DNA from 4 places in the Promicromonospora kroppenstedtii genome. Region 1 is predicted to be linked to each of the others. Evidence: riboswitches for the same ligand, from Rfam matches in the RefSeq annotation. Region 1 holds a riboswitch; each other region holds the start of a gene.
The links. A riboswitch is a leader RNA that binds a small molecule or an ion and turns the genes downstream of it on or off. The one in region 1 is predicted to bind cyclic di-AMP.

Region 1 (2,195 bases):
GAGATGATCTACCTGTCCCGGGCGCACCTTGGAAGGGCCTGAGCCGAAACGGCCGTCGGTGGGCAGCAGGTGTGTCGGGATTGTCAGTGGCACAGAACTAGACTAGAACCTGGGCCGACGCCCGGGGCGCCGAGCCCACGGGCGACTGGGCGGCTGCGCGCATGACGGGAGCTGACGTGACGGATCTGATCGACACCACCGAGATGTACCTCAAGACGATCTACGAGCTCGACGAGGAGGGCATCACCCCCCTGCGCGCGCGCATCGCGGAGCGTCTGGGGCACTCCGGACCGACGGTGTCGCAGACGGTCGCGCGCATGGAGCGCGACGGGCTCGTGATCGTGACCGGTGATCGCCACCTGGAGCTCACGGAGCTCGGGCACGACAAGGCGATGCGCGTGATGCGCAAGCACCGCCTGGCGGAGCGCCTGCTGACCGACGTGATCAAGCTCGACTGGGAGCACGTGCACGTCGAGGCGTGCCGCTGGGAGCACGTGATGAGCGACCTGGTGGAGAAGCGGCTCGTGGGCCTGCTCGACCACCCGCACCACGACCCCTACGGCAACCCGATCCCAGGCCTGTCGGAGCTGGGCGAGGCCTACACGGACGTGCCGTTCCTGGCCGGTGTGATCTCGCTGCCCTCGGCGTTCGAGGCCGCGGCCAAGAAGGGCGTGAAGGGCGAGCCGCTCGCGGCGTCGCTGACCCGCATCGCGGAGCCCCTGCAGACGGACGTCGAGCTGCTGGCCCGCCTGTCCGACGCCGGCCTCGTGCCCGGCTCGCGGATCACGGCGGAGCTCAGCGACGGTACGTACACGGTGACGGTCGACGGCGCCGGGACGGCGCTCGAGCTGGGCGAGGACCTGGCCCGGCACCTCTTCGTCGCCACCGCCTGATCCGGTTGCCCCGGTAGGTGGCGACGGGGGTGCGAAATGGCCCCTTTTGCCGGAAAGGTGTCACCCTCTGTCCGACACGCCATGACATTCGTTGCCGGAACGTGACATCGGGGGTGACGTCGGGTACGTTCGGACCGCTCCCGCGGAGTTTATTCCGAGGGAGTCTCCGGACGGACGCCGAACTCTGTCACCGGCCGGGGCCCCAAGACGACCGCATGACAGAGGCGGGGGACCCACCATCGGGCGCCAGGGTGCGTCCTAGGGGTGAAGCCGGGCAATCCTTCGGGAGCGCACGGCCGGGTGATTTCTCCCACCCGAACCCGACAGCTGACCTCGAAGGCGTACAAGGAGAGGTACTACGTGACTGCACGTACCACCCGCGCACGCCATCGTGCTGCGCGTCGCCCTGTGACTCCGCTCACCGAGCTCGCCCAGAACGCCGCCGTCGGTCGCCGTACCGCGGTCGCCGCCGCAGGTGGCGCGCTCCTGGTCTCGACGTTCGGTGGCGCGATGGCTGCGCAGGCCGCTCCGCTGGAGACCGGCCCCGCCAAGATGAACTCCGTGGACCTCAACGCGCTGACGTCGCAGGCCCGTGAGTCCCTGTCCAACGCTCCCGTCGTGACCGTCGCGCCCGACGCCGAGCTCAGCGTCGAGAAGTCCGCCGTCTCGGTGGTCTCCGCTGCCGACAACGAGGACTATCAGGCCGAGCTGGCCGCCAAGGAGGCGGAGGAGGCCGCTGAGGCCGCCGCCGCCGAGGCTGCCGAGGCCGCTGCCGCAGCCGCCACTACGGTCTCGACCGCATCGTCCGTCGACGTCCCGGCGTCGGCGATCGGCAACTCCGTGATCTCCATCGCCAGCCGGTACATCGGCGTTCCGTACGTCTCCGGTGGCAGCAGCCCGAGCGGTTTCGACTGCTCGGGCTTTACTTCTTACGTCTACGGCCAGCTCGGTATCTCGCTGCCGCACTCGTCCTCGGCGCAGTCCGGCTACGGCACGCAGGTGCCGGCGTCGGAGGCACAGCCGGGCGACCTGATGTGGACCCCCGGGCACGTCTCGATCTACGCCGGTGGCAACACCATGATCGACGCGTCCAAGCCGGGCACCGTGGTCGACTTCCGCACCATCTGGCAGTCGAACCCGACGTTCATCCGCCTGGGCTGATCGCGGCCACGTAACACCTCGCTGAGCGCCTGTCCGGTCACGACCGGGCGGGCGCTCTGCTTTGCCATCTTTCTGCAGACTTTTTGCCTCCGGTTACCCGATACCGGTGCTCCGCCGGTAGCGTTGGAGGGCAAAGGTGCA
Region 2 (2,195 bases), on a different contig from region 1:
CCACCCCGGTCACCGTGGCCGAGGTGACGATCGTCGCGCCGGCGGCCACGGCGGCGTCGCGCAGGGCGCCCGAGACGGCCCCCATGCCGCCCACGGGGACGTCCCAGTCGCCGGTCCCGTTGCCGATCACGTGGTACAGGAAGCAGCGGTTCTGCCGCAGGGACGGCTCGTCGAGGTCCGCGAACGTACCGATCAGCCCGTCGGTGGCGGCGACACCGCGCACGACGTCGTCGGCGAAGGTGCGGCGCAGCACCTCACCGAGGGGCTCCTCGAACAGGGCGCGCCATGCCTCGGCGCCCACGCCGTCGGTGACGAGGTCGCGGACGGCGGAGCGCGGGAGGAGGGGTTCCGTGAGCGTGGGCGCGAGGCGGCGGGCCACCTCGGCCGTCATCGCGTAGAACCGACCCCAGGCCTCGAAGTCGGCGTCGGACCCGGTGAGCCGGCGGAACGAGGCGCGCGTCGCGGCGTCGTCCTGGGTGTCGACGAGCAGGCCGCCGTCGGCCACCGGGGTGTAGGACGACCACCGCCGGCGCACGAGGCGGATCGGCAGGCCGAGCTCGCCGACCACGCGACGCGGCAGGAGCGAGACGAGGTAGGAGTAGCGGGACAGGCGGGCGTCGACGCCCGCGAACGGGCGGGCGGAGACGGCGGCGCCGCCGACGTGGTCCGCGCGCTCCAGGACGAGGACCGAGCGCCCGCCACGGGCCGCGTAGGCCGCCGCGGTGAGGCCGTTGTGACCGGCGCCCACGACCACGACGTCGTACCGGGCGCCCAGGGCGTCAAGCGTGGAATCGGACATGCACGCCATGGTGGCACGGGGCACTCATTGCCAGGGACGTTCCATCACAAGACGGTATGTGACCTAATCGTGACAATTGCGCGCCGGACGAGTACGGTCGATCTCGCCTCCCCAGCAACGGGTAGGTCCAGGTCCGGACGCCGAACCCTGTCACCGGTCCTGAGCAGCCAGAACGTGACAGGGGCGGGGGAACCAGGTAAGCCGGGCACGCGAGTGTCCTCGGGGTGAAGCCTCCTAGTGAGGCCGGGTGATTGCTCTCCCCATCCGAACCCGACAGCTCACTTCGTAGGCGTCCGAGGAGATCACTGGTGACCGTACTCACCGACCGCACCCACGACTGGGCGGACGACCAGGTAAACCGACCCAGCAACCGGGCGCGGCATCGCGCCGAGGGCCCCGCCCTCACCCCCTTCACCGCTCTGACCCAGACAGCAGCCGAGAACGCCGCCCGTACCGGCGCGATCGCGGTAGTCACCTCCGGCATGCTCGCGTCGGTCTTCACCCAGACCGCCCACACCGCTCCTGCCGAGTCCCACACCCAGACCACCCTCGCCAACAAGACGTTCGACAGCACGGCCCGCGCGGGTCTCGCCGAGAACCTCGTGACCAAGGTCGAGGTCGCGCAGGACGCCGACTTCTGGGCCGAGCAGGGCCGCGTCAGCGTGACCCCGTACGCCGAGACCAAGGCCGGTATCGCCGAGGCCAAGGCGAAGGCGGAGGCCGAGGCGCGCGCCAAGGCCGAGGCAGAAGCCAAGGCGAAGGCCGAGGCGGAGGCGAAGGCCGCCGCTGAGGCAGCGGCCGCCGAGGCCGAGGCGGTGGCCGCGGCCGCCGCGTCGTCCGCGGACCTGGGCCAGCAGGCCGTCAACCTCGCCCTCGAGTACGTGGGTGTGCCCTACGTGTGGGGCGGAGCCTCCCCCAGCGGCTTCGACTGCTCCGGGCTCATCCAGTACGTCTACGCCCAGCTCGGGATCAGCCTCCCGCACAGCTCGGCCTCGATGTCGACGGTCGGCTACCAGGTCTCCGCCGCGGAGGCCCAGCCGGGCGACATCGTCTGGACGTCCGGCCACGTCTCGCTCTACGCGGGCGACGGCATGGTCGTCGAGGCCCAGCAGGAGGGCGTCCCCGTGCACTACACGGAGATGTGGCAGAACAACCCGGTGTTCATCCGGGTGACGGGCTGACCTGGCGCCCAGGCACCACTCGCAGGACGCAGCGCCCGTCCGGCCGCACCGGGAGCACCTCCCGGACCGGCCGGACGGGCGCTCTGCTTCGTCGCCCCGTCCGGTAACGTCCCCGGCGTGAAGATCCTCGTACCGGACGTGCCCTTCGACCTCGACTTCCCGTCCCTGCTGCCCGACGGCGGAGCCTCCTTCGCACCCGGCGGCACCGACACCGT
Region 3 (2,195 bases), on a different contig from region 1:
CGCGATGGCCGCGCCGAGCAGCAGCGCCACCACCCAGGCACCGAGCTGGTGCCCGTCGGTCGTCAGAGCGGCGGAGGCGATCTCGCGGCCCGCGATACCGGCGGCCGACAGCGGGTTCTCGGTGAGCGCCGAGCCCGGCCAGATGTTCTCCTGCACGGTCAGCAGGGCGGGGCCGGCGGACTGCAGCACCCACACGGTGCCCGCGGCCGGCAGCCAGCCGAGCAGGTCGAGGGGCTTGCCGTCCACGCAGAGCCCGAACGCCACGCCGAGCGCCGTCGCGAGCACCCACCACGAGCCGATCGGGGAGACGTCGTTGCCGGGCAGGAGGCCCCAGAGCCAACCGTCCAGGAGCACCACCGGGAGGGCGAGCGCGACGCCGCGCAGCGCGGCCGGGCCGATGCCGGCCAGGAGCCCCGCGGCAAGGCCCACGAGCCCCGAGCCGACCGTGACGACGAGCATCCCGAACGGCATGGCGTCGCCGGGCACGGTGGCGCCGGCAGCGAGCCACCAGGAACTGCCGGCCGCGCCCGCCATGCCGAGCAGGGTGCCCGCGATCGCGGCGCCCGCACCCGCACCGGCCGAGGCGGGGAGGCGGGCCGTGACGCCGGCGAGCAGTCCGCCCATCAGGGCCATGACGACCAGGCCGACCACGGCGCCGTCGGCCGTGAAGGGGAGCGGCCGGATCCCGGCCGCCGCGGCGTCGGACGCACGGGCAAGGCCCGTGACCTGGTACGACAGCTGCGCGATCCAGGGCAGAAAACCGCAGGCCCACCAGACGATCGCACTGATTGGAAGCACCCACCACGCGGAGATGCGGTGCTGCGTTTCGGCCATGACGCCGAACGCTAGCCGATGTGTGATGTCGGTCATAACCGTGAAGACCGGAACGGCGTAAATCTGCTTCTTCGTTGGGTCAGACCGTAATGCGTAACCCGATCGTGACTTTTCCCGTGAACGTGTGTACTTTGACTTCTGCTCCACCGCGACGGTGGAGTCGTGAGCCGGACGCCGAGTCCTGTCACCGGCTCATGACTCAGACGTTCAAGACAGGAGCGGGGGACCCATTCCCGGGCGACAGCAGGATCGTCGCCCTCGGGGTGAAGCCGGACGGAAACCCCCCAGTAGCCGTGCGGCCGGGTTGTACTCCTACCCGAACCCGACAGCTCACCTCGCAGGCGGTACAGGAGACATTAGGTGACGAACTCCATCCGCGGACGGCATCGTGACAGCCGCCCGGCCCAGACACCACTGACTATCCTCGCTCGTACCGCCACCGAGAACGCCGGCACCGTCGCCCGCCGTGGCGCCATCGCCGCAGCCGCAGGCGGCGTCCTCATCTCGACCATCGCGACGACGGCCCACGCGGCCCCGGCGATGGACCTCAAGACCGAGGTCAAGACCGCGAAGCTGAACTCGGTCGACCTCAACTCCCTCACCGCGGTGGCCAAGCAGTCCGTCGCCGCCGCGCCCACCGTGACCGTCCCGGCCGACGCGAAGATGCCGATCGAGATGGAGACCCTGGGCACCACGAAGGGCGCCGACGGCGAGAAGGGCCAGGCCCCCGCCGTCGTCTCGGTCGACGCGCCGGACCCGGTCCCGGTCGGCCAGCAGGCCGTCAACATCGCCTTCAACTACCTGGGCATCACCTACGTGCTGGGCGGAAACTCGCCGGCGGAGGGCATGGACTGCTCGGGCCTGATCCAGTACGTGTACGCGCAGCTCGGCGTCTCTCTGCCGCACTCCTCGAGCGCGATGCTCGGCTCCGGCTACCAGGTCACGTACCCCGAGCCGGGCGACATCGTCTGGACGCCCGGCCACGTGGCCCTCTACGCCGGCAACGGCATGATCATCGAGGCCTGGGCCGCCGGCATGCCGGTGCGCTACACCGAGATGTGGCAGAACAGCCCGACCTTCATCCGCGTCGTCTGAGCCGGAGGCGCAGCGCAGGGTGAGAGCCGAGGTACGAGGCACTCGCCCGGAGCGGAGCCGCAGGCTCAGGCGACAAGAAGCCCGAGTCTGAGCCGGAGGCGCAGCGCAGGGTGAGGGCCGAGGTACGAGGCACTCGCCCGGAGCGGAGCCGCAGGCTCAGACGACAAGAGGCAGAGTCTGAGCTCGAGCCGGACGCTCACCGTAGTATCAGCACTTCGCGAGGCGCCGCCTCCGCGCCGGGTCCCGACCCGATGCCGGAGGGGGCG
Region 4 (2,195 bases), on a different contig from region 1:
AGGGCCCGCACCGAGACGGTGCGGGCCCTTCACGTGAGGAGCCGGGGTCGGGCGGGGCCGACCTGCGGCGTCAGCTGATCCGGAGGTAGACCGGGCTGTCCTGCCAGATCTTGGACTCCCGGACGGTCTGGCCGGGAACCGGGGCCTCGATCTGCATGCCGTTGCCGGCGTAGATCGCGACGTGGCCCGGAGACCAGATGATGTCGCCCGGCTGTGCGTCGGCGGCCGAGACCTCGGTGCCGGCGTAGCGCTGCTCGGCCGAGGAGTGCGGCAGGGTGATGCCGATCTGGGCGTAGACGTAGGACGTGAAGCCCGAGCAGTCGAACCCGGCGGGCGTCGAACCGGCCCAGACGTAGGGGACGCCGATGTACTGCCTGGCGATGTCGACGATCTTGGACCCGGAGGAGGCGGCCGGCGCTGCGGCCTTCTTCTCGGTCTTCTCGGCGGCGGGGGCCGCCGTCGTCTCGGCCTTGGCGGGCTCCGCCTCGACGACGGGCTCCGGCTCGGGCTCGGGCTCCGGCTCGGGGGCCGGCGTCACCTTGATGGTGCCGGTCTCCAGCGTGAACTCGCTGTCGGAGGCGACCTTGACGGCCGGGGCGGTGTCCACCTTGGCTGTTGTCAGCGCGGCGGTGGCCACGTCCGCGGTGGTCGACTCCTGGGCGGCGTCGCGCACCGCGTCCTTGACGGCCTTGAGCTCGGCGGTGGTGGCCTGGGGCTCGTCCGCCGGTGCGGCGTGGGCCGGGGCGGCGAGCAGCGAGACGAGGAGTCCCGATCCGGCTGCGACGACCGCGCCACGGCGGGCGGTCGCGGAGATTCCGCGCGCTGCGGCACGCGAGAACGGGGTCAGCGGGGTGATGGGCGGGTGGGCAGCACGATGGCGCCCGGGCGTGCGTGTACTCACAGCATTTCTCCCGGCGCCTACGAGGTGAGCTGTCGGATTCGGATCGGAGAATGACCCGGCCGCGTCGTGCTGGTTGCGGCTTCACCCCAAGGGCACCTCGCGGTGCCCACGTACTTGGTTCCCCCGTCCCTGTCATCTGTTCAGAGCAGATCTCGCGGTGGTGACAGGGCTCGGCGTCCACCTCGAGTGCCCACGGAATTCCCCGCGAGCCGGACCGACGGTAACGAACCTCGGCCCGAAAGTCACGATCGCGTTACGGACGACTCGGACAGGCGATGGATCTATTGACCGTAATGTCCGACCTGCGCTAAACGGTGGGCGCCGCCCGGAGTCCGGGCGGCGCCCACCGGGCCGAAGGTCCCGACTAGGACATCCGTCCAGGTCGCACATTGTGGTTGCGGGCGAAGAGATTGCTCGGGTCGTACTGCTCCTTGACCCGCGCGAGCCGCTCGTAGGTCGACTTCGGGTAGACGGCTGTGACGTCGGTCTCATCGGCCGTCGTGAGGAAGTTCGCGTACGCACCGCTGAGGTGCGGAGCGAGCCGGCCCCACAGTCCGTCGAGCACCGGCCGGGCGGCCTCGATCACCGGCGCCGGGCCTCCGGTGAACGTCGTGACCATGAGCTCCGCCTCCCGGTGGGCGTAGGCGGTGGCGTCGCTGGGCACCCGGGCCGTGGCGCCCCCGAGGCTCCGGATCGAGATCGACGGCGCCCCTGCCGACGTGCCGACCTCGGCCAGGATCCGCAGGGTCTCCCGGACCGACTCGTGGTCCACGAGGCCGTCGTGCGCGATCACGTGGATGCCGGGCGGCGGCGTGCCGCCCTCCACCAGGACGTCCGCGTAGTCCATCAGCGCGACGTCGTCCGCGACGACCGTCCCCAGCCGGCGGATCGGGTCGAGCGCCGCCGCGGCGGCGTCGGGGTCGTCGCCGTCGAACGCCACGTGCACCTCCACCGGGGCCTCCGGCCCGCCCGCCTGCGGGTTGGCGAGGTTGGCGATGGACGTGACCTCCTCCGGGGCCGTGCGCAGGTAGTCCGCCCAGCCCTGGAGCACCGTGGCGGCCTCCCTCGCGGGGAACGACACCTTGCCGAAGAAGACACGCGTGGTCCGGTGCGCCGCGAACTCGAACGACGTCACGACGCCGAAGTTGCCACCGCCGCCCCGGATCGCCCAGAACAGGTCCGGGTGTTCGTCGGCGCTCGCGGTCACGACCGCGCCGTCCGCGGTCACCACCTGGGCGGCCACCAGGTTGTCGAGGGCCAGGCCGTGCTTGCGGACCTTCCAGCCGATACCGCC

Region 2: linked by a shared signal. The riboswitch ahead of ACH47X_RS21570 (C40 family peptidase) and the one ahead of ACH47X_RS13530 (C40 family peptidase) in region 1 are both predicted to bind cyclic di-AMP.
Region 3: linked by a shared signal. The riboswitch ahead of ACH47X_RS09560 (C40 family peptidase) and the one ahead of ACH47X_RS13530 (C40 family peptidase) in region 1 are both predicted to bind cyclic di-AMP.
Region 4: linked by a shared signal. The riboswitch ahead of ACH47X_RS01660 (C40 family peptidase) and the one ahead of ACH47X_RS13530 (C40 family peptidase) in region 1 are both predicted to bind cyclic di-AMP.

What each region holds. Positions count from the first base shown of each region.
Region 1 is NZ_JBIRYI010000007.1:272,366-274,560, reverse strand. Features, by position in the region: gene serC (phosphoserine transaminase) at 1-93, opposite strand, end outside; gene ACH47X_RS13535 (metal-dependent transcriptional regulator) at 177-893, shown strand; cyclic di-AMP (ydaO/yuaA leader) riboswitch at 1,059-1,251, shown strand; gene ACH47X_RS13530 (C40 family peptidase) at 1,302-2,054, shown strand.
Region 2 is NZ_JBIRYI010000015.1:23,531-25,725, reverse strand. Features, by position in the region: gene ACH47X_RS21575 (phytoene desaturase family protein) at 1-799, opposite strand, end outside; cyclic di-AMP (ydaO/yuaA leader) riboswitch at 955-1,106, shown strand; gene ACH47X_RS21570 (C40 family peptidase) at 1,108-1,980, shown strand; gene ACH47X_RS21565 (NAD(P)-dependent oxidoreductase) at 2,098-2,195, shown strand, end outside.
Region 3 is NZ_JBIRYI010000005.1:80,588-82,782, forward strand. Features, by position in the region: gene ACH47X_RS09555 (hypothetical protein) at 1-834, opposite strand, end outside; cyclic di-AMP (ydaO/yuaA leader) riboswitch at 1,029-1,193, shown strand; gene ACH47X_RS09560 (C40 family peptidase) at 1,195-1,929, shown strand.
Region 4 is NZ_JBIRYI010000001.1:370,050-372,244, forward strand. Features, by position in the region: gene ACH47X_RS01660 (C40 family peptidase) at 71-901, opposite strand; cyclic di-AMP (ydaO/yuaA leader) riboswitch at 902-1,057, opposite strand; gene ACH47X_RS01665 (FAD-binding oxidoreductase) at 1,266-2,195, opposite strand, start outside.